One region of the Wansuia hejianensis genome, then DNA from elsewhere that is predicted to be linked to it. Evidence: riboswitches for the same ligand, from Rfam matches in the RefSeq annotation. Region 1 holds a riboswitch; each other region holds the start of a gene.
The links. Region 1 has a riboswitch for cobalamin ahead of H9Q79_RS01215 (class I SAM-dependent methyltransferase). Riboswitches for the same ligand answer to the same signal wherever they lie in the genome.
Positions count from the first base shown of each region.

Region 1 (7,681 bases):
AAGCTCGGATGATATGGTGAGATCCCCGGCGTGGAAATCTTCCGGCGTATAGAGATGGCCGGCACAGTATTCCCAGTGATCAGAAAGAGAGGTTATTTTGTCTGAATGTGCGGTGTATTTATTGTCATAAGTGTAAGCCGCATAAAATAATAGCAGCAGCAGGGAAATCAGGGCTGCGCCTCCCAAGAGGAATTTGATTTTGGATTTTGTTTTCATAAATTACCCCACATAGACATATCCTTTTCCCCATTGGGTTTTTATGTATTCATGGCCGGGAGAAAGCGCCATCATTTTTTTCCGGATTCGCATGATCATCACCTGAATGCTGTGTGTGTTATAGAAATGTTCTCCCCATAAGGCGTAATAAATTTCCTCCTGGCGGAAAGGCTGACCCTCGTGAGCTTTTAGGAAGTTTAAAATCTCATATTCATTGGCAGTGAGTCGCAGAGAACAGTGATTGAGATAAGCCTGTTTTTCGACAGAGTTCAGTACGAGGGCTTCATCTGGAGAGTCTTGGACTGTTCCGGTGTTTCGGATACGCGTGCGAATTCTGAGTTCGAGAACCGGCAGGGAATAAGGCTTGGTCACATAATCGTCCGCACCGCAGTGAAAGGCCTCGATCAAATATTCTTCTTCTGCCATATTTGATAAAAATATCACGGGTATAGAGCGGTTCTGCCGCAGTTCCCGGCAGAAATCCAGGCCGTTAGTGCCAGCCATGCAAATATCAAGAAGGATGCATTGGTAATCCTGTTTATTCAATAATTCAAGCGCTGTCTCAGTGTCGGCGGCTACATCGGCTATATAGCCGCGCTGCTGAAAAAACTTTTGATTTATATTTAAAATTTCCACATCGTCGTCAATGAAAAGTAAACGGTCCATGATTCCTCCACTAGTGAATCGGCGGCCTAAGACTATAGCCATGAGATTTACATGTATTGTATCATTATTTGTGGCTTATTTTCAATTTTTTCTGGGTTTTATTTATTAAAGTTGTTATTTGTTGTGGAATTTTGTTTTATTTGATGGTGCGAATTGACCTTCTTTGCTAAATTGATATATAATGTAAACAGTGAATGCAAGAACGTACCGCGATGTATGCCCTCTGCGGGGCAGTGGAACAGCTTATCCTGTTCTGCAGTAAATTTGATCTACAGGAAAGGCTGGAAATGAAAAAGTTTTTTGTTGCTATTGTTGTACTCATGAGTTTTATGCTGTTTCCCGGAACGGTCTGTGAAGCATTTGAAGAAGAACCGAAGGGAGACTCTTTTAGCAGCTGGTATGAAGAAAATAAGAATAATGATGGAGCCATATTTGAACTGAAGGATATGGAAGTGTGCAGGGACGAGCCAGTTGTATTGGATGGAACAGGCAAGATTACCATTGATTGCGGTGAGTATGGTTTTGTGGTAGGGTGTACAATGACCATAGACAACCCCAATTTAACAATTAAAGGACATGGTGATTTTGTATTTCTGGCCAATTCCCATTCATCACAGTTAATGCTTCGGAGAGGTGAAGTGAATTATGAGGGAGGCGGTAAAGGGATTATCGCTACGGGAGGCAGTATTACAAGCGGTTGTGACGGGGCGGATAGTTTTTTCATTCATGCGTCGGGGGAGAATCCTACCGCGGTATTTTTAGGCACTATGGATGCCTGCAGCTTTCAGGGAGTGCGGATACTGGCAGAAGGAGATGGCAGGGCAAATGGTATCTATGGTACCCGGGGGAATAAAACAGAGGACAGAGATTGTAGTATAGAAGTCTCGGGGACGGAAGTAGCTTATGGAATCGATGTGAATGGGGAGCTTGTGATAGAAAACACTTCGGTTACGGCTGTCTGTTCCAGCGGAAAGGGACATGCCTTCAGCGTGTCGGGAAGTGCGGTAATATGGAAAAATTGCAGCTTTGTTCCGGAATACCGCACAGGTGAAGAATACGTCATAATAGATTATGATCCCCCGGCGCCCATAGTCAGGACGGGAGAAGAGGGGGAAGACGCTGAACTTCCCTGCGGATTAATGTCGTATGTTGAGAACAGGAGAACCGGGGAAATTACGAAGATTGAGATTCCTGTTCTGTGGCAGAGAGAGAAACAGGTAGAAGGAGACAACATCTGTGTGGTGGTTAAAGGCCAATTTAACACAGATGGGTTTCAGGAAGTATACGATACAAAAGAAGATCTGGTTCCAAAAGTTACTGTATTTACGGCTCCGGACAAAAAGCTGTTTCTGATATCATATGAGGTTCTGAATCGTGAAGCTGGAAAAACGAATCTTTTGCTTCTGGTTCCTTACCCCTGGGAGGCATCGGCAGCTTACCTGGAATATGGAGAGGACGGAGAAGATTTTACCAGATATAATGTGGCAGGGAATACGAATCTGATATCGCCTCAGGAGAGCTTCATACCAGACTGGATATATGGCTTTAAAGTTGAGCTTCCGACAGACGCTGATACCATATACTTAAAGATGGTGGCGGAAGGGGGAAGCTTTGACGGTGAGAGCAAAGTTTGGAAGATCTGCCGGGATTCAGACCAGACCATTCCAGAAGGTATGGGGGGAGACATGGATGGAGACCGTGGCGGGCAGATAATTGCGCCCGGAGCAGTGGAGGATGAGCAGGGAATGGATACCACATCTGCGGTGCAGGAGAACCAGGAAGCGGAGGGAACCGGTGCGGTCGAGGATAAAACCCGGGAGGAATGGCTGAAAAGAAAGCAGGAGAATGAACAGAAAGAGAATCATCAGCCTGCTGCCGGGATTCAGTCAGACAGAGAGCAGCAGGAGGAAGCGCTGCCCGAAAACCGCAAGGATTTCGGAGAACACGGGGGGCTTTATGCAGAGGAAAATCCGGCAGGTGAACCGGCTGACAGGAAGTCATATAATCCGGCAGGTCTTCTGGCAGGGGGAATTCTGATACTATTTCTTGTAATATTTTTCATTAAGTATTGCGCAGGAACTAAAAGACGCTGAAAAGGCATCCTTGGGAAACATGAGAAGCCCCGAAATCCGGGGCTTCTCATGTTGTGGGAAAGGCGTCTAAAAATTCCATATAAAGCTGATTGAGCTGTGACAGCTTCTGGGACGGGAAACTGCTGAGAACCTTGGCATAGCGGACTTCCAGAGCTTGTTCCTCGCGGCGGTGCTGCTTCTGTCCCTCAGGGGTCAGCGTCAGGAGCATACTGCGGCGGTCTCTGGGATTGGGCATTTGGCGGATATAGCCTTTCGCTGCCAGCTGTGCCAGTATCCGTGTGACCGTCTGTTTAGGGATGAAAATATATTCGCTCAGATCGCTGGGCCGCAGGCCCTCCGGCTGATACATGAGCAGGTCCAGAATCAGATACTCGGTATCTTTATTGTTGCCAAATTGCCTCTGTTCCCGGTAGAACAGCTGATTATGCGCCTTAAATAACTGAAAATCATAATCTGTGTCCTCCAATTCCTCAGGGCAGGCGGGCTTCACAGTAAAAATAGAAAACAGCGGATGACTGTCAGAGGACTTCGAACTGCCATGGGGGTTTAATCTGCCGCTTATATTTCTGATACATTCACAATGTACAAATCCCAGATTCCGGAGCGTGGCGATATCCCATTCCGGCCGTTGGACGTAACTGATCGGAAGGAGAGAAGTGTAGGCATGGCATTCAGCAAAAAGGGCTTTCTCATCCGGTGTTGCCCCAAGCCCCTTGAAAGCATCTCTTCCATAATCGGCGTCACAGTTAAAGAAGCAGCCGCCTGGTTTCAGCACCCGGAAGATTTCCATATAGACTCGCCGGGGGTCCAACACAGTCCATATAGTGTTGCGGCAGATGACCACATCGAAAGAACCACTGGGAAAATCCATCTGGTGGGCGTCCATCTGGAGAAAGGTCAGAGAATAACCAAATTCAGACGCAGCTGCCCGCGCCCGCTGAAGCATGTGACGGGAGATATCTACAGCTGTTACCTTATGCCCCAGGGAAGCGCATACGATTGCCATAAAACCGGTGGCTGTACCGACATCCAGAACCTTTAACGGCCGGTCGGAGGAAGGCAGAACAGCTTTCATTTCAGCCTGCCAGAATTGAAATTCCCTTCCGTGAAGATGCTTATGCCGCATTTGGCCATAACTGGTCGCCCGAATATCCCAGTAAACAGTGATGCGGTCCTTTAGATTTATGTCCATGAGTAAAACTCCTTTGGTGTCTGAGTAATTTACAATATTAGATTAGCACAGCAACTAAAGAAAAACAATCATGGTTTTGCGGCGGATCTTTGGATAGATATCCGGACTTCGGAACAAAATCATAATTTGTTGACAAGTTTTGAGGGTTGTGTTACTATTAATGTACCGAATGGGACTAAATGACAATTACATAAAGTGATAAGCGGATAAAATGCCTGCAAGAGATTGCAGTTTCGCAGAAAGCTGTTGGCTTTCTGGCGATAGGGAAACAGGTGTAAATCCTGTGCAATGCCGTTGCTGTGAGAGTGGAGCGTGTCTCAATAAGCCACCGGGGGACTGGGAAGGCGGGACTACGTGAGGAGGCTCAAGCCAGAATACCGGTTTTATCTGTTATTTTCAAGCTGCGAGCCACAGCTAAGAAAATTCTTTTTTGCAAAAGCCGGAATGCTTTTGTGTTTTTATGAGTATGGAAAAACCTGAACGTTTAAAAAGGATATGTCTGTGGACATGTCCTTTTTTTGTAAATGATTTTGCGGGTGGTTAATTTGCGAGGGATATTTTATTACAGGAGGAATGTATGAGTTGCCAAAAGGAGATTCAGGAATATTGGAATGCCAGATCAGGGGATTTTTCGGAAATAAGCAGGGAGGAGCTGGAATCTCCGGAAGCGGGACAGTGGATAGAGTATTTTTCAGGGATATTGCCCCATCCGGAGGAGGGGAAGGCAGTCCGGGTGCTGGATTGCGGCGCGGGAGCCGGATTTTATACGGTTTTGCTTGCAGAGTACGGATGCCGGGTCACTGCTGTGGATTACAGCCAGGGCATGGTTGAGCAGATAAAGGAAGCGTTGAAAAAGAGGGAACTGGAGGCGGATGTTTTTCAGATGAATGTTCAGGAGCTTCATTTTCCGGATAATACCTTTGATGCTGTTGTGAGCAGGAATCTGTTCTGGAACCTGGAGGAACCGGTGAAGGCCTACAGAGAGCTTTATCGGGTATTAAAACCGGAAGGGGTGCTTATGGTTTCGGACGGGAACTTTTATCTGCACCTATATGACGGGAGGTACGCATCTGCCCGGGAGGAACAGCAGCGTTTCAGGCCGGCAGGATGCCATGACAGGCACAACGAAGCTAAGGTAGACTATTCAGTCATGGAAAAAATAGCGGAATCACTTCCCCTGAGCAAAAGACAGCGGCCAGATTGGGATCTGGAGCAGTTAATAGGGCTTGGTTATGAGGAGATCCATACAGAAATCCATTACTACAACGGCAGAATAGGGCGGCAGCTGCCTGTATCTTTCAGAATTTCCGCAAAAAAGCAGAAGTAATATGTCCATACACCGGCATACAGGAGAGGAGGCAGGGAATTGCTGCGGTATATCATGAAGCGTATGGCAGCGTTAATTATCATATTATTTGGGCTGTCTGTGCTTACTTTTTGTCTGACCAACATTCTGCCGTCAGATCCGGCTCAGCAGATGCTGGAAAGCATGGGTGCGGGGAGCGATCCGGAGGTAATCGGCAAAATTAAGGAAGAATACGGGTTGGATCAGCCTCTGGCGGTTCAGTATAAGAACTGGCTGGGAGGCGTGCTGCATGGAGATTTTGGGGATTCGGTTAAATATGGGCAGCCGGTTTCGGAAATCCTGGCGAGGAAACTTCCGAATACAATAAAGCTGGCCTGTTCCTCTTTTCTGCTTATGCTTGTCATTGCGCTGCCGCTGGGCATCCTTTCGGCAGTTTACCATAATAGAATTGCAGATTATATCATCAGGTTTCTGGCTTTTATCGGAGAGGCCATGCCCAGCTTTTGGATTGCCCTGCTGTTGATCTATTTGTTTGCTGTGAAGCTGCATGTCCTACCGGTGGGAGGATCAGAAAGCATGAAGCATTTGATCATGCCTGCTGTCACGCTGGCGCTGGGCATGGCGGCCTCTTATATCCGGCGGATACGTGCGGCTATGCTGGAAGAAATGAGTGAGCCTTATATCATGGGGGAGCTGTCCCGGGGCGTGTCCAGGAAGCGAATTGTTCTCCGCCATGTCCTGCCGAACTCGCTTTTGACCATCGTTACGCTTCTGGGAATGTCTTTTGGAGGACTGCTGGGAGGAACGATGATCGTAGAGACTATATTCAGCTGGAATGGCATAGGCAGCGCTGCAGTCAGTGCGATTACCAACAGAGATTATCAGTTGATTCAGGGGTATGTCATGTGGATGGGCGTGATTTACGTATGCGTCAACCTGGCGGTGGATATATTTTACCGTTATCTGGACCCGAGGATACGGCTGGGAGGTATGGAAAAGTGAGAAAAAAGACAAAGCGGAGAAAAAGCCGTTACACCAGTTTTATTATATGCCTTGTGCTGGCAGTCCTTTTTACACTGTTTTCTGTCTGTGCGGGAAAATTCGCGCCGTATGACCCGCTGGAGACCGACTATGCGAATATGCTGGCGGCGCCCTCTTCAGGCCACCTTTTCGGAACAGATCAGCTGGGAAGAGATCTGTTTTCCAGAATCTTATATGGAGGACAGACGTCTCTGTTAATCGCCTATCTGGTCACTGCGATTATTTCAGTTCTGGGCATCCTGATCGGAATAGTCAGCGGCCTGGCGGGAGGCGCGGTGGACAGCGTCATTATGCGGTTGGTAGACGTACTGATGGCATTTCCGGGAAATATATTTGTGCTGGCCATGGTGGCGGTCATGGGGACGGGGATACAGAATCTGATCATCGCGATGTGCTTCACAGGGTGGACAAAATATACCCGCGCCAGCCGCTCTCTGGTGCTTTCTATTAAGAATGGGGATTATATCCTGCAGGCGCGGCTGGGAGGCGCTTCGACCTTTAAAATCATGGGTACGTATATTATGCCGAATGTCATTCCGTCCCTGCTGGTGCTGATAGCTCAGGATATTGGAGGAAAGCTTTTGGCAATTGCCGGGCTTTCCCTTCTGGGGCTGGGATCTAAGCCACCGACGCCGGAGTGGGGGTTTATGCTCAGTGAAGGCAGGAATTATATGTCAGCCGCGCCCTGGCTTTTGATATTTCCGGGGCTGATTATCCTGATTAATGTGATTATATTCAATCTGTTAGGCGACAGCCTGAGGGACATCATGGACCCTCATTATAAGTAGCTGTAAAAATAAAGGTAGCAAATCCTGCGGCGGTCTTTGAGGCAAAACGGATCTGAAATGTGCACAGTCTGCCGGCCGGACAGGCGCAGGGGTTAAAATTACATAATAAAAAAGGAGAAAATCATGAAAAAACGAGTAGTTACAGCATTTCTTTGTATGGCGCTGGCCGCCGGCCTGACAGCCTGCGGAACTGGTAAAGGGGAAAATACAGCTTCTTCCCCGTCGGCGGATACATCCTCTGATGCGGCAGCAGCCAGCCAGGATGAAGGAACAGAAGAATCACATATTAATATGGCGTTATTCACCTATATCGAAGGGTTGGACCCGGCAGAGGGCTGGGGCGGCTGGAACCTGACACGCTGCGGTGTGGGAGAGACGC
Region 1 covers NZ_CP060635.1:262,335-270,015, forward strand. Annotated here, with positions in the region: gene H9Q79_RS01195 (sensor histidine kinase) at 1-216, opposite strand, end outside; gene H9Q79_RS01200 (response regulator transcription factor) at 220-882, opposite strand; gene H9Q79_RS01205 (hypothetical protein) at 1,170-2,975, shown strand; gene H9Q79_RS01210 (methyltransferase domain-containing protein) at 3,022-4,167, opposite strand; cobalamin riboswitch at 4,391-4,567, shown strand; gene H9Q79_RS01215 (class I SAM-dependent methyltransferase) at 4,745-5,494, shown strand; gene nikB (nickel ABC transporter permease) at 5,534-6,475, shown strand; gene H9Q79_RS01225 (ABC transporter permease) at 6,472-7,302, shown strand; gene H9Q79_RS01230 (ABC transporter substrate-binding protein) at 7,426-7,681, shown strand, end outside.

Region 2 (7,681 bases), 600 kb from region 1:
ATTATGTAAGCCCTACCAGCGGGACTACGCCGATTATCGTAGACGATAAGGTCTATACGATTTCCAAGGGTGTTGTATATATGCTGGATAAAGAAACCGGAGAGGTGCTGAAGACAGGTTCAGCAGTGCAGGCCAGTGCGGGATTCAATCTGCTTCCGCCTACCTATGCGGATGGCATGCTGTTCGTGCTTTTGGACAATGGAGTGATTCAGTGCTTCAACGCGTCCACCCTGGAATCTCTCTGGGTATACAGAGATCCTCTGGGAGGCGGCTGCAACAGCTCTATCCGTTATGATGACGGCTATATTTACCTGGGCTTCCAGGGCTACAGCGGCTCCAACTTTGTCTGCCTGTCTGTGACGGATGAAGATCCTTCCAGCACAACGGAAGAGAAAGTAGCTGTATGGAGGAACAGCGGGCTGGGTGAGACCTTCCAGTGGAATGGCGCCTGGACCAATGAAGAATATGTTTTTGTAACAACTACAAACGCGCGTAAAACGAATGGAACGCTCTGCTGCGTGGATAAAATTACAGGAAAAGCGGTACAGAAGATAGAGCTGGGTGAATCTGTACGCAGTGATGTTTCCTATTATAACGGAAGAATTTATTTTACGACCCAGTCAGGCAATCTGTATTCCTACAATTTGACGAAGGAAGGAATATTAGATACGGAAAATTTGATTGAGCCTCTGTACTTCGGCGGAGCCAGCACCAGTACGCCTGCGGTATACAATAACCGGGTATATATTGGTTACAGCGGTGGGGAAAGTTTTGGCGCTGAAGGCTATGGCATTCTGGTCGGAAGCATTGATCCAGATACCGGCGCGATGAGTGCGGCCTACGTGGTTCCAACCGACGGTTATCCGCAGACCTCCGGCCTGATTACTAAAGGCTACGAAGAAGAGACCGGCTATGTATACGTTTATTTTCTGACGAACTCAGCTCATGGTACGCTGTACATGATTAAGGATAAGGCGGGCATGACAGAAGCAGATCCTGCTTCAGGCGTCTTCTATACGCCGAATCATGAGCAATATTGCATTGCCAGCGCAGTAGCTGACAGCGACGGAAACATATATATGAAGAATGACTCTGCGTGGCAGTTTGTGATTACGCGGTCAGAGACATATCTGAAGGAAATACAGGCGACAGGCGGTAATGCGGTTCTGGATGGCGGCAAGGATTTCAACGGAAGCCTCAGAGACCATACGATTACCGTCGACGCAGGCACTGAAAGTATCAATCTGAAGCTGACGCCAAGCGACGGCGCGGAGGTTCGGATAAACGGAACGGCGGGAAGCACCCAGGAGATCGCCCTGACGGACGGAAGGGCTGAGATACAGGTACAGCTGACAAAGGGAGATTCCTACAGAGTCTATAATTTTACGGTATTGAGCGGACCGACACTGACCTCCCTGACGGTTACCAATAACCCCAATGAAGGAATGGGAACCGCATTTACAGTTTCGCCAGAATTTGAGCCAATGTCTACGGATTACACGGCCGGCATTGCAACAGTGCAGAGCAGCGGTTATATCTGGTTTGGCCAGCTAAACGCTTCGGATACGCTTAAAGCTGTAGCAGTCAGCGGCGTCAGTGGAAAAAATGAGGGAGACGAACTCAAGGTTACCACAAACTATAAGGGCAACAAGTATATCAGCGTCTCCTTTGAAGACCGTACAAATGCTGCAACTGCTGTTGTGCAGTTAATCGTGAGCTCTGCAGACGGCAGTCAGACGAGAAGCTATACGGTTACATTGAATACGAAGGTTCAGTTAACGCTGGCGGAAGGTGCCGTTACGAACAGGAAATCCTCTTCGGCTGATTTGACGGTCAGCGCAGGCCAGGCAGGCGAGCTGTATTATCTGGTGCAGGCAGCAGACGCGGAGGCGCCGGACGCTGACAGGATTCAGAGTGAAGGCCTGAAGACAGAGGCAGCGGCAGGAAGCAACCGATTGGCTTTAACAGGGTTGTCCAGAGACGCGATGAAGGTGTATATGGTCCTGAAAACAGAAAACGATGGTGTCTCTGCCGTCTGCAGCGCCGATATTCCCACGTCCGTGATGTTGGGAGATTTGAATGAGGACGGGGAAGTGGATATCACAGACGTCGTACAGCTGCTTGACCGGGTGGCGGCCGGGGAAGCGGTTGAACTGTCAATTGGCGATATGAACGGTGATGGAGAAGTAGATATCACAGATGTGGTACAGCTGCTTGACCAGGTAGCGGCCGGAGAAAAATGACAAGTCCGGACTGTGATTTATAAATGTTTACAGGGGGAGCGGCGGCACTGAAGGGTCTGCTGCCCCCTCAATTTTATGAACGGGACCCGTACACCCCGGCAGGTTTAGAACACGAAAATAGCATTGACAAAAAAGAAGATATCGTTTATTATTGAAATGAACAGTTGACAAGAGAATATGGATCGTTTGTACAGTTGTGGAATGGATAGACATTCATTCCGGGAAGGCCGGTGAGAGTCCGGCGCGGTTTATCTCCGCTGTAATAAGGACGAAAGCTGTCATAACCACTGGGGAACCGGGAAGGGACGGCGAGTAGGTTTGTACTTTAAGCCAGAATACAAGCAACTGGAGATCATAGGGCAAATATCCGAAAGCATAGCGGAGATTTGTTTTTTTGTGTGTTTTCTTGAAAATATAATATGAAACAGCCGCGCATAAGCGTTAAAAGGAAAGCCGGTCAGATCCCGGTGCCGTGCAGGAGATTCAGCCTGACCGAGCGGACAGCCCGCCGCACCTACTGTCTCATGAAGAACGTGAAAATCGTTTTAGTCATGGGGAGAAGTGCGGCTGTATGTTGGATATATGTAAAAAGCCTCTCTTCGGAGAGGCTTTTTTGTATGGCAAGGCCATATGGGAAGAAAGCTGATGATGTGGAGAGGGGCAGACTGTCCCGGCTGCACATCAAATCTTAAAGTGCGTAAGACAGGAAACGGAGGACAGGAAAAGGATGAGGCGACAAAGGTATCAAAGATTGCTTGCGGGAGCGCTTGCCATGCTGACCGTTGTATCGGTGCTTTTCTGGAAGCCTTCAGACGTGTTTGCAGAAGCCGGATCAGATGGGGAAGCTGAAACGGTTCTGCTGGAGGGGATTACGCTGAACCGCTCCAGTCTCGTAATGAAAACCGGGGAGCAAAAAGCGCTTTTGGCTGCACTTCTGCCGGAAGACACCTCAGAGAATCCGGAAATTGTCTGGAGTACGGACGACCCCGCAGTTGCCCAGGTATCTGGAAATGGGCTGGAAGCGGTTGTGACGGCTCCCAGAGGTGCAGGAGGAACAGCAGTAATAACTGTGTCGGCAGGAGGGTTTACCGCTGCCTGCCCGGTGCTGGTAACTGTTCAGGACCCAATGCTGGAGAGTGCGTTGTTCATGCAGAACAGCTCAGGAAGTAACCGATATGAACTGAGGGAAAGCGCTATAGGGGAGCAGGAATACATACTGCGGATCCCCGAAAACACCAATGTGGTTTACGTAAGGCCTCAGCTTAGAGATGATGTGACGGAGGAAGCAAAGATTACCGCATATTTCACAGATGTCTACAGCGGGGAGGAGGTTTCCGTAGACCTGCCGGTTGACGAGACAACTTCACTGTCCAGCAGCACGGCGGGCCGGCTGATTCGGGCTTATGATACGGAACCGAAGGAACTGGTGATTGATGTAGTTTATGGGGAGCAGAAGGAAACGTACCTGTTCCATATTGTCAGAGGCTCTTACCTGGGTGACCTGAAGCTGACAGACGAAAAGGGAGAGCCACTGGCTTTTACGCCTGATTTTAAAAAGAACGTGTTTGAATACTCTGTACACGTACCCTCTTCCCAGTCGCAGATACAGATACACATGACGCCGGCTGAAGAGAGCAGCACAGAACTGACTGTAAACGGTGAGGCGGCTGAAGGCGGAAATTATACGCTGCCGCTTGCAGGCGCGAAGGTCATCGCGGTGCTGCGGGCGGGTGACGGAGTGCAGTCGGTGCCTTATGAATATGTGCTGACAGTGTATGTGGATGAAATATGTTATCTGACCGTTGATACGGAACCAGCGGACGCGGTGTTTGCCGTCTATGATGAGAATAAAGTACAGATCGACCCGGTAGACGGACGCTATGAACTGATTAAAGGAGGAACGTATACTTATACCGTTTCTGCGCAGGAATACCAGACTCAGAATGGAAGTTTTGTCATGGAAGGGGACGAAGAGAAGAGCTTCAGCCTGGAGAAAATTTCAGAGAGTCAGTTTGAAGAACTGGATGCGGAGTGGGGCGGCTATTGGAAAAACGCAGACAACCAGAACATCACAGATGCTCCCACACCTTCATCCCTGGACAATGCAGAGGTTCGCTGGAAGCAGCAGTATGGCTCCAATGCGGATTACAGCAACAGCGTGAGCGACGGTATACTGGTGGAAAATTATATTTGTTGTTTCTGCGGAGAGACCCTGATGTATCTTGACCGAGCCACTGGTGAAATGATCCGGAGTGTCAAAATGGCTGCAAAAGGAAACAGTTCCTTTAATAAGCCGCTCTATGCGGCAGGTATGCTTTTTGTTCCGCTCAATGATGGAAAGGTACAGGCATTTAATGCAAGCACGCTGGAATCTGTATGGGTTTATGTGGATACAGTCGGCGGAAATGCAGCCACAGCGCTCCGGTATGATTCAGGCTATCTGTACGCCGGTTTTGCGGATGGCAACCTGGTCTGCATTTCAACGGCGGATGAGGAGCCTGAACAGGCAGAGGAAGAAAAATCTGCAGTCTGGAGAAAGTATGATAAAGGAGGCTATTACCGGACAGGCGTCTATACAGGAGAGAAATATCTTTACGCCTGCGGCCGTTCAGGAAGCCTCTATTGTCTGGATAAGAAAACCGGAGAGACGGTACAGAAGCTGGCGTTGCCAGCAGAAGCCGGGGCGCCCACCACTGCTGTCAGCCATTCGGACGGGCGGATTTATTTCGCGACGGAAAAGGGATACCTCTATTCCTGCGGATTGGCTGAAGACGGAAAGCTGGACATAGAAAATATGACAAGCCTGAAGCTGGGCGGGATTATCTATGGCACCCCTGTGGTGTATCAGAACCGGGTTTATGCAGGCAGCGCTATGACAGACAGCTATGGGATTGTGACTGCTCCCTATTATCTGAACGTGGTTCAGGTTGGGGAAGAAGGGGGATTATCTTTGTCTTACCGCATGGAGGTCAAATATTGTCCGAAAGGGACCGGGACGCTGAGTACGGCTTATGAGCAGCAGGACGGCTGCGTATATCTCTATTTTACAACAGACAGCTCTAACGGAAGTCTGTATCTTTTGAAGGACAGAGAGGGACTGACTTCTCCGGGTGAGGGAAGCGGACTGTTCTATCAGCAGACGGAGGTGTTCGGAAATGGGAGTGGGAGCGTGCTGGCCGACAGCGGAGGGAATCTTTACTTCCGGTATGAATCGGCCTGGATGTACTCTTTAAAACCCACGGAGCTGTATCTGACCGGCGTAGAGGCGTCGGGAGAACGAGTGGTTGTAGATGGGGGCCAGCCTTTTGACAGGCAGATGGAACAGCACACAGTCCTTTTGGATAGTGCCTCCGATCGGGTGACTCTCACGTTTTCTGCCAATGAGGGAGCTGTGGTTTCCATAGACGGGCGGGAAGGCAATGTCCAGGAAGTGACGCTGGAGGAGGGCATGGCAGAAGTGCAGGTGGTGCTCAGCAAAAACGGGCAGCTCCGCACATACCAGTTTACAATCCGCAGACGCGGCAGTGACGCATTCCTGGAAAGACTGCAGGTCAGCTATTCGCCGATGCTTACGGTGATGGAGATGGAACTGCAGCCGTCTTTTCAGCCAGAGATAACGGAATACAACTCCTCCCTCTACGGAAATGATGATATGAAGGTTTATTACATATGGCCGGAGCTTTCCAAGGGGTCGGCAGCCTCCATGAAAGTAACGGTGGTGGAAGGCGTACAGGGAATGCAGCCCGGGCAGGAGCTGGAGCCGATGACCGTACAGCTGGACGAACCCAGGCAGCGGTATAAGGTGACGCCGGCCGGCACGGACGCGGCTAAGGTGTTGATTACTGTGACTGCCGAGGACGGCCAGAGCCAGAGGGTATATGAGCTGTCGATGTTCCGCAATAACGAAGTGCCCAGGGTTACGGCCGGCGCGGGCGCTTTAGTCAGCCGGCAGGAGCATACGGCGGTGATACGGGTGAATGCCAGTATGGATGGATACCTCTATTATCTGCCGGACCGGAAAGCGGGAACTGCGGGAATGCCCACACAGTATGAGATAAAAACCAATGGGAAACGGGTTGCCGTTTCAGCCGGAACAAATACAGTTACACTGGATGGATTCGAGACGGCCGAAAGCGTCGTATATCTCTATGAGATGGGGTATAACCAGAGATGGAGCAACGGCATTCAGATAGAGGTACCTGCCTATACAGGCGGCCAGCCAACGCCGGATCCTCCAGGAAGAGGAGATCTGAACGGAGACGGAAACGTGGATATTACAGATGTGGTATGTCTGTTGGATGAGGTGGCGAAGGGTAGCGCGCTTCCCGCGGAAGCTGCCGATCTGAATGGGGACGGCCATGTGGATATCACAGATGTAGTAATACTTCTGGATGAAGTGGCTGCAGGCGAATAAGCCGGCAGCGCGCTCAATGAATCAGTGGACTGCGCGGAATTAAGGACCGCGGTTATCCAAATATAAAATAGAAAAGGAGTATGAGTATGAAAAGCAAAAAACAATGGCTGCCATTGTTTGGGGCGGCCGTAATGGCAGCGACCCTGATGGTTTTGCCCGGGGCAAAGGAGGCGAAGGCCGCAGCAGCGCCGGAGGTATCAGTTTCTATTGGCAATGTGACGGCGGAAATAGGAGATGAAATTACAATTCCGCTTACATTTTCCAGTGCAGAAAATAATCTGCGTGGTTTTAACGGTGTAAATACGGGCGGATATGACAGCACGATTCTGGAATATCAGGGAACGACCCTGGATGGAGGACTGAATAATGATAACCTAAGCACTGCGGGCGGAAATTTCGCTTATATGTCGCTGGGTGGTTTCTCCAGCGGTACTGTAAATATTAAATTTAAAGTGCTGAAATGCAGCGCCGATCCCGTGAGTTTTACTGTAAGCGGGCTAAAATTTACCGATGGGACGACCACGACGGCGCCTAAGGCGCTGACATCTGCCATTACAATCAATCATCCGGCGGATCAGCAGAATACGGAGGGTACCGACGCTACCTGCACCACGGCGGGCCATAAGAAGGTAACCTGCGGCGTCTGCGGTGCTGTAATCTCCGACGAGGATATTCCGGCTCTGGGGCATGATGAGGGCACGTGGACAGTGACGAAGGAATCCACTTGCAAGGAAAAGGGAACCAGAGAGCTGCGCTGCACCAGGGACCAGGCCCTGTTAAAGACAGAAGAGCTTCCCCTGGCTGAGCATAGCTGGGATGATGGCAGGGAAGCAAAACCGGCCACCTGCTCTGCGGAAGGTGAAAAGCTGTATACCTGTAAAGTTTGCAACGAAACTAAGACGGAAAAGATTGCCAGGGCGGCTCATAGCTGGACAGTGAGTGAGGAAACAGATCAGGACGGCTGGAAGGTTATCACGGCTGCAACAGAAGAGAAAGAGGGCAGCAAAGAAAGAGTTTGCTCTGT
Region 2 covers NZ_CP060635.1:862,864-870,544, forward strand. Annotated here, with positions in the region: gene H9Q79_RS04025 (cadherin-like beta sandwich domain-containing protein) at 1-2,243, shown strand, start outside; cobalamin riboswitch at 2,421-2,604, shown strand; gene H9Q79_RS04030 (cadherin-like beta sandwich domain-containing protein) at 2,971-6,657, shown strand; gene H9Q79_RS04035 (hypothetical protein) at 6,744-7,681, shown strand, end outside.
Region 2: linked by a shared signal. The riboswitch ahead of H9Q79_RS04030 (cadherin-like beta sandwich domain-containing protein) and the one ahead of H9Q79_RS01215 (class I SAM-dependent methyltransferase) in region 1 are both predicted to bind cobalamin.

Region 3 (7,681 bases), 1.3 Mb from region 1:
GGTACAGTTCCTCGTGGCGGACACAGATTTATCTAAAGTACGTCATTGGTATAACCTTTTAAAGGACGAATTGCTTCGGGCCGGCCAGAAGCCGGAGGAAATCCGGGATATGACGGTCAGCCAATACCAGGATACGGCAAAGCGCAGTGCGGAAGAATATGTTAATTCCATAGATCCGAAATACCAGGCGGCGGCTGCATCTTATGAAAGAGCAGGTAAAGGGAGTGTGGAGCAGCAGCTAGAAAGATTAGGACGAAAACCATTGCCTGCTGAAAATCCGGAATTTGCCCGGTATTTTCTGGATAATAGCTATGTGAGGCTGTCTATTGATGCGGATACGTTAATCGCAGGTCAGCAGGCGACTGCTTATCAGGAACGGGACAGAGAGCATTTTTACTGCCGGATTCCGGGAAGATATGGTGAGAACGAGGCCACCTTAAAGGTGCCGATGCAGCAGGTGTTTTCTGTGGGAGACAGCGAACGAGAACGTTATATTGCATTTATCAGCCGGGATGAACGACCGGAAGTTTTAGATCGGAAGGGAAATTGGATCACGGATTATAAAGACGGCGCGGCACTGTTCCGGAGTTTTGATCAGGTAACAGAAACCTTCCGGGAACGGCGTATGGAACCGGTAAAAAAAGCGGTAGAGGCGGTAGGAAAAGTGGTTCCCAAAGCGCCGCCAGTCATGGCACGGTAAAGGAGACGGCATGAAACTAACATTGGGGAGTTTATTTGATGGGATCGGCGTATTTCCCCTGGCGGCCTCCCGATTTGGGATTCGGCCGGTGTGGGCCAGTGAGATCGAAAAAGTTCCTATATCGATTACAAAGCGGCACTTTCCGGAGATGGAGCATTTGGGGGACATTACGAAGTTAAATGGCGGGGCGATTCAGCCGGTACACGTGATCACATTTGGTTCTCCCTGTCAGAATTTATCCACTATGGGTGCAAGGGAAGGGCTTTCCGGAAGCAAATCCGGGCTGTTTTACGATGCAATTCGAATTATAAAAGAGATGAGGTGTGCAAGTCATGGCTTATATCCAGTTTTCGCTGTTTGGGAAAACGTTGCAGGAGCTTTTACATCAGGAAACGGGATGGATTTCCGAGCCGTACTGGAAGCATTCCAAGGCACCGGCATTCCAATACCTGGCGTTGGGAAATGGGCGAATGCCGGACTGGTGGGAGGGCATGGCCCCGATCTCTGTTGGCGGCTTATGGACGCCCAGTATTGGGGAGGCGGCAGACGGTTGGCAAGAAGACGCAGGATCTTCCTGGTGGCAGATTTTAGAGGAAAACGTGCCAGAACGGTATTATTTAAACCCCGTGAATTGCATACATATTCTGACGCTGGCTGTTCGGGCGGGCTGCAGGCCACCCGAGTGGATCGAATACTTACTGCTGCGCCAAGGGGGAAGGTACCCATCCTCCATCCCTTCGAAGAACGTCGGATGCGCCAGTCGGCCAAAAACAAAGATGCATCTGCGTTCTTCCGGAGCTTTGGAAGGCCAAATGGTCCTTTTCCCACCTTGCTCTCTGGATCAGTAAATATGTTTTCTTTCTGGTATGAAGGAAAAGAAAGAGACGGGGTGATCCGGTACGTGACACCGCTGGAGTGCGAACGGCTGATTGGGTTGCCGGATGGATGGACAGCGTATGGGGCAGAAGGTGAACCTGTGAGTCCGGCTGCACGATGCCGGGCTCTTGGAAATGCGATTGCTCTTCCGTGTGCAGAGTATATTATGGCCGGAGTTGCGGAAGCTTTAAAAGGATGAAGAGGATGATTGAAAAACGGAAGATACCATGGTGGTTATATTTGTTACTTCTGGCTGGAATGTTGCTTATCAGCTATTACCTGTCCGGTTTGTTTTGCTATGAGGATTTGTCATTTTCAAACATGCAGGGGTATGCCTTGTATATTATCCGGCATCCGTTTACTATCTGGTGGAATGAAAAGACGCCGGCCTGTCTGTGTGTTGGTTTCCTTATCTGGATTTTTCTGGCCCTGTACTTGCAGACCCATTATCGCAATTTTCACAGCGGTTGTGAGTATGGAACAGAGGAGTGGGCGGATGTCCGGGCACTGGATAAAAAACTCCGGGATAAAGATCCGCAGAAAAACCGGATCTTAAGCAGGCATCTTGCAATTACGCGGGAAGGAGAGGCAAAGCTATCCAATAATAATATGCTGGTCATTGGAAGCAGTGGAACCTATAAAACGAATTCCGTTGTAACGCCAAATTTATTGCAGGCGTCCTGTAATTATATCGTGCTGGATGTAAAAGGGGAGCTGCTGTATCGATATGGAAACTATTTAAAAAGTCAAGAATACACCATTCGATGTCTGAACTTAAAGGAGCCGGATCGTTCGGATCGGTTTAACCCGTTTGAGTATGTGGAAACCGAGGAGGATATTATCCGGATGATTGCGGCCATTCAGGATTCCCTGACCCCGCCGGATGTGGCCAAGGGTGACCCATTCTGGCAGGATGGGGCCTGTTTGTATTTGCAGTCTGTATTTTTCCATGAATGGGCAGTTGCAAAAGAGGAGGGGAGAGTAGGCAATATGAATCAGATTATGCAGCTGGTCAATGATGAAGCGACACTTGCAACAGATCATCCGACGGAAGAGGGGGATAATCCACCTACGGTGCTGCAGCTAAAAATGGACAAGTTGGCGGAAAAATATGGCCCGGATCATCCGGCTGTCCGAGATTACCGAAAGTTAAAGCGCGGCGCAGAGGAAACCGTAAGAAGCATTATTATCATTGTCAATGCGATGCTGAAGTTGTTTGAAACTGAGGGAATAAAACGAATTTTTTCCGGGGATGACATCCATTTGCGGGAGTTTGGAACAGGTGTTGGCGGGACAGTAGAGCATCCAACCAATCAGAAAATAGCACTGTTTTTATGTGTCCCGGATGATGATAAATCTTTCAATTTCATTTGTTCGACACTCTATACGCAGGCACTAAGCGTTCTGATGCGAATGGCCGATGAAGATTTCCGTGACAGGGGAGGAAGTTTGCCGATCCCATTAGAGATCTGGATGGATGAATTTTACGCGGGTGCCAGGCCCTATGCGGTGGACAGTTTAATGGGCGTTGTACGCTCCCGGAATATTGCCCTGATTCCGATCCTACAGTCTGTGGCGCAGCTAAAAACCCTGTATCCGGGGGATAAATGGCAGATCCTGATGGACAACTGTGCGGTGCTTATGTACCTAGGCAGCGGATCCGGAGCGCTGGAAACTCACAAATATATATCAGAACTCATTGGCAAAATGACGATTGATACGGCCAGTGACGGGCAGTCCGGGAAAAGTGGTAGCGTAAATTATAATCGGACCGGCCGGGAACTGATGACACCATCGGAGGTTCGCCGGATGGATCGGAAGGAGTGTATTATTTTTCTAGAGGGGCAGCTCCCGGTTCGGGATCGGAAAGCCCTTCCCTGGGAGATGCCAGAAAAAGAGGGCCCGTATCGAAGCGCAATCGCCTTGAATAAAAGCGGAGGTTATGAGCATCCTGTGAAGGTAATCAAGAATAGCCGGGGGCTGGCCCATACCATACGGGAAGATGCGGAAACTCCGATGGTTCTGGAGTGGTTAGAAACACCAGAGGATAAGGGAGCTGTAAAAATCCAATTATCAGAAGCTGATTTCCTGCATCTGAATCTACATCCCCAGGAAGAAACAACGCAAGAACATGAAAAAGATGTGCCGATGGTCGGTACAAAACTCCCAATCGATTTCAGCCAGCCCTTGTGGGCGTGCATCTTAGCATTTGTGAAGCGAGTTGGAACAGAAGAAATGGATCAGATTTTGAGCGCTTTGGAACGAGGGGAGCAGGATGCAGAGATTAAAAGGCAAATGGCAGAAATCCAAGAGAGAAAGGCTTTTTGACATCACAATGCCTGTTATTTATCTGTCAGAAGATGCGGCAGATACAGGCAAAAACATTTCCAACGGCGGCGGTCTGTGCTATAGTAGTAGCACAAGGAGGAGAAAAAAGATGCAGAACGGGATTTTTGACGTGACGCTACGGCAGATTCAGTATTTTTTAACTGTGGCCGAGGCGGGAAGCATCACCCAGGCTGCGGAACGGCTGTATATCGCCCAGCCCCTGCTCAGCAAGAAGATGATCGCCCTGGAGGAGCAGCTGGGGCTTCCGCTGCTGGCCCGGGAGGGGCGCAGCGTCCGGCTAACTAGGGCGGGGAAACACCTGTATGAGATGTGGAAGAAAATGCTGGACAGCTACAAACGGGACCTGGCGGAGGCCAGCCGCCTTCAGCGGTTTGAGATGAGCAATTTTTCCATCGGCTGTTTTCCCGTGCTGAATACCTCCGGATTTCTTTTTCCGTTTGTGGAAGGTTTGGCCCGGCGGAAGCCCGATTTGGACATTCGGGTCAAACGAGAGAACCGCGCCTTGCTGCTGGAGGACCTGCAGAAAAAGGAGCTGGACATGGCCTTTCTACTGGAAACGGATATTCCCGAGGGCCAGGACTGCTTTGAGACCAAGAAGGTGGGAACCTGCCCGCTGGTGGCGGTGGTTCATGAGAAAAGTCCTCTGGCAAAGCTATCCGCCATGACCTACGATGACCTGAACGGTCAGCGGCTGATTTTTGGACAGCCAGAGAACAGCCCTCAGAAGCAGTGCGGCATCCACCGTCTCTGCGTAGAACATCAGGTCAGGCCGGAATCGGTTCGTTATGTGAACAGCGATGTGACGGCTGTCGTACAGGTGGAAATCGGCCAGGGAATTACGCTGGGGCCGAGGCTTTTCTATCCTGAGGACAACCGCCGGGTGCGGCTGATTCCCTTCTGCGAGGAGCAGAGTATTATGGCGGTATGGAATAAAAGGGACATAGAGGAGGTCAAGAAACTGATTCGGGAATTTTTGAATGACAGCGCACGGTGAACGGCAGCGAACAATATGATTTTGGAATAAATATATGCCGATTTGATACTTTACAAAAAGAAGAAGAATCGGCTATACTTAGCCTGTACTTTCGAAAGTAAAACAGAATAGGGACAACTTGCAGGGTACACAGCTATGCTGTGTTGAAAAGGGAATGCAGTGAGAATCTGCGGCAGCCCGCTTTACTGTGATAATTATATCTGTTCCAAGACGCCACTGGGATTCGTTCCTGGGAAGGCGGAGCAGATGACGATTTCAGCCAGGAGACCTGCCTTGCGAGAAAAAACATTGCTTTTTGGTGGGAAAAAGAGTGGCCTGAGTTGGAAAACTGTGAATCGCCATTGTATGCAATGGGGGTTCTTTTTATTTGGGCAGACACAGAGCCAGAAGCATCTTTATGGAAGGACAGGAGGAAAAAATCATGAGTCGAATGAAAACAAGAATGTTGGCGGTAATGGCGGCGCTGTCTCTGGGAGCGGGACTGATGGCCGGATGCGGCGGAGGGGGCGATGCGTCCAGCTCCGGCTCGGCGGTCACATCCTCCGGGACGGAGGCTGCGGATTCTTCCGGCACATCATCGGAGTCGGCTTCTGTGAGTGCGTCGTCGGGGGAGGACAGCGCCGCGGATTCAGCCGCCTCGTCCGGCTCCTCCGGGGAGACGGCAGAGGCGTCCTATCCCCGGGAGCTTCAGGTATCCGAGGATACGACAGTTATACTGGAGAGCCGTCCGGAGCGGGTGGCGTCCCTAGTGTTCGGCACGGATGAAATGCTGCTGGGGCTGACGGACGCGGAATTTATTGCGGGCCTGTCGGGCCTGGACAACGGCTGCGCCTATCTGGCGGCCGATGCTTCGGTTTATGAGGATATTCCCAGAATCAACGAAAACGCGGAGATTCTGATGGACCTGGAGCCGGATTTTATCATTGGTTCCAGTTGGGTGGACGAGGACCTGAAGGCGCAGATTGCGGATAGCGGCATCCCCTTCTACGGCTATACGACGCCGAAAACCCTGGAGGAGCAGGTGCAGATTGTGAAGGATCTGGGCTACCTGCTGGGCGATGATGAAAAGACAGAGGCTCTGGTTCAGGATATGGAGGAACGGATTCAGGCGGTGGAGACCGTGGCGGACGGGATCGCGGAAGAGGATAAGGTCCGGGTTATGGCTTACAACATGCACGAGAGCAGCAATGCCCTGGGAACGATTTTCGACGATATGGTGACGACGGCGGGAGCGGTCAATGTGTCGTCTGAGGCCGGACTGGAGGGAACGGCGAAGATTTCCAAGGAACAGATCGTGGAAATGAATCCGGAGGTCATCATTCTGGTGGAGTGGGCTTCCGATACGGACGAGGAGTTCCAGGCCTTTGTGGAAACCCTGAAAAGCGACGAAAGCCTGCAGACGGTAGATGCGGTGAAGAACGGAAGAATTTACGCCTCCACGGACAACTCCATCACGAACGTTTCCCAGTTCGCGGTGGACGGGCTGGAGTTTATCGCAGAGAGTTGCTATCCGGATCTCTATAAATAATAAGGGAAGGCCTGGCATATGAGAAAAAAGCGCGTATTTATCGTTTTGGGCTTTGCGCTGGCCGTCATATTCATCCTGGGGCTGGTCATCGGTTCGGTGGCCATGCCTCTGGAGGAAACAGGGAAAATTCTGGCCAATGAGCTGTTCGGGGCAGAATTTCCGGTCTCGGAGGCGCGAACCAACATTCTCTTCAACATCCGTTTTCCACGGGTGCTGCTGAGCATGCTGACCGGCATGGGTTTCGCCGTATCCGGCGCGGTCATCCAGGGCGTGTACAAAAACCCTATGGCGGATACGGGTGTGCTGGGTATTACCAGCGGAGCCAGCCTGGGAGCTATTCTGGCCATTGCCACAGGGCTTTCGGCGGCCACCTTTCTGGCCATGCCGCTGATGGCGGTGGCGGGCGCGCTGTTGACGGCCTTCGGGGTGTTCAGCTTTTCATCGAGGAAGGGAAAGGTTTCCGTCCTCACGCTGGTGCTGGCGGGAATCGCCGTCAGCACCTTTTTGCGCGCCATGGTTTCGCTGATCCTGAGTTATATGGAAGAGGGACAGATGAAGGAATACCTATACTGGTCCATGGGAAGCCTGTCCTCCACCCGATGGGAACATGTGAAGCTGGTGGTTCTGCCGATTCTGCTGGGCACAACCTGGCTTTTCTGGCACGCACGGAAGCTGAATATCCTGATGCTTGGAGAGGAAGAGGCCCAGTCGGTGGGGCTAAACCCCTACCGGAGCCGGAAACAGTTCCTCTTTGTGACCAGCCTGATCACAGCCATGGCGGTCTGTGTCAGCGGCGGTATCCAGTTTGTGGGGCTTGTCATCCCGCACATCATCCGCCTTCTGATAGGGGCGGACAACCGCTATCTGATCCCCGCCAGCGCCATGGGCGGCGCGGTGTTCCTGACGTTCTGCGACCTGCTGGCCAGGACTATCGCGGTTCCGGCGGAAATCGCGGTGGGTATCCTCACGGCGGTGATCGGAGCGCCGTATTTTCTCTATCTCATCTATCGCAGCAGAAAGGAGCAGGCACGTTGATGGAACCGGGAGTCGAATTAAAACACATTACCTTTCAGGCCGGCGGCCGCACGATTCTGAAGGATATTTCCCTGTCTGCCGACCGGGGCTGCTTTGCCGGGGTGCTGGGGGCGAACGGCGCGGGCAAAACAACCCTTCTGAAATGTATCAACGGGATTCACGCTTGCTCTGGGGAGGTGCGCGTCTGGGGCAGAAATAT
Region 3 covers NZ_CP060635.1:2,892,709-2,900,389, reverse strand. Annotated here, with positions in the region: gene H9Q79_RS13375 (hypothetical protein) at 1-700, shown strand, start outside; gene H9Q79_RS13370 (DNA cytosine methyltransferase) at 711-1,775, shown strand; gene H9Q79_RS13365 (VirD4-like conjugal transfer protein, CD1115 family) at 1,781-3,904, shown strand; gene H9Q79_RS13360 (LysR family transcriptional regulator) at 3,852-4,919, shown strand; cobalamin riboswitch at 5,026-5,209, shown strand; gene H9Q79_RS13355 (ABC transporter substrate-binding protein) at 5,341-6,447, shown strand; gene H9Q79_RS13350 (FecCD family ABC transporter permease) at 6,466-7,482, shown strand; gene H9Q79_RS13345 (ABC transporter ATP-binding protein) at 7,482-7,681, shown strand, end outside.
Region 3: linked by a shared signal. The riboswitch ahead of H9Q79_RS13355 (ABC transporter substrate-binding protein) and the one ahead of H9Q79_RS01215 (class I SAM-dependent methyltransferase) in region 1 are both predicted to bind cobalamin.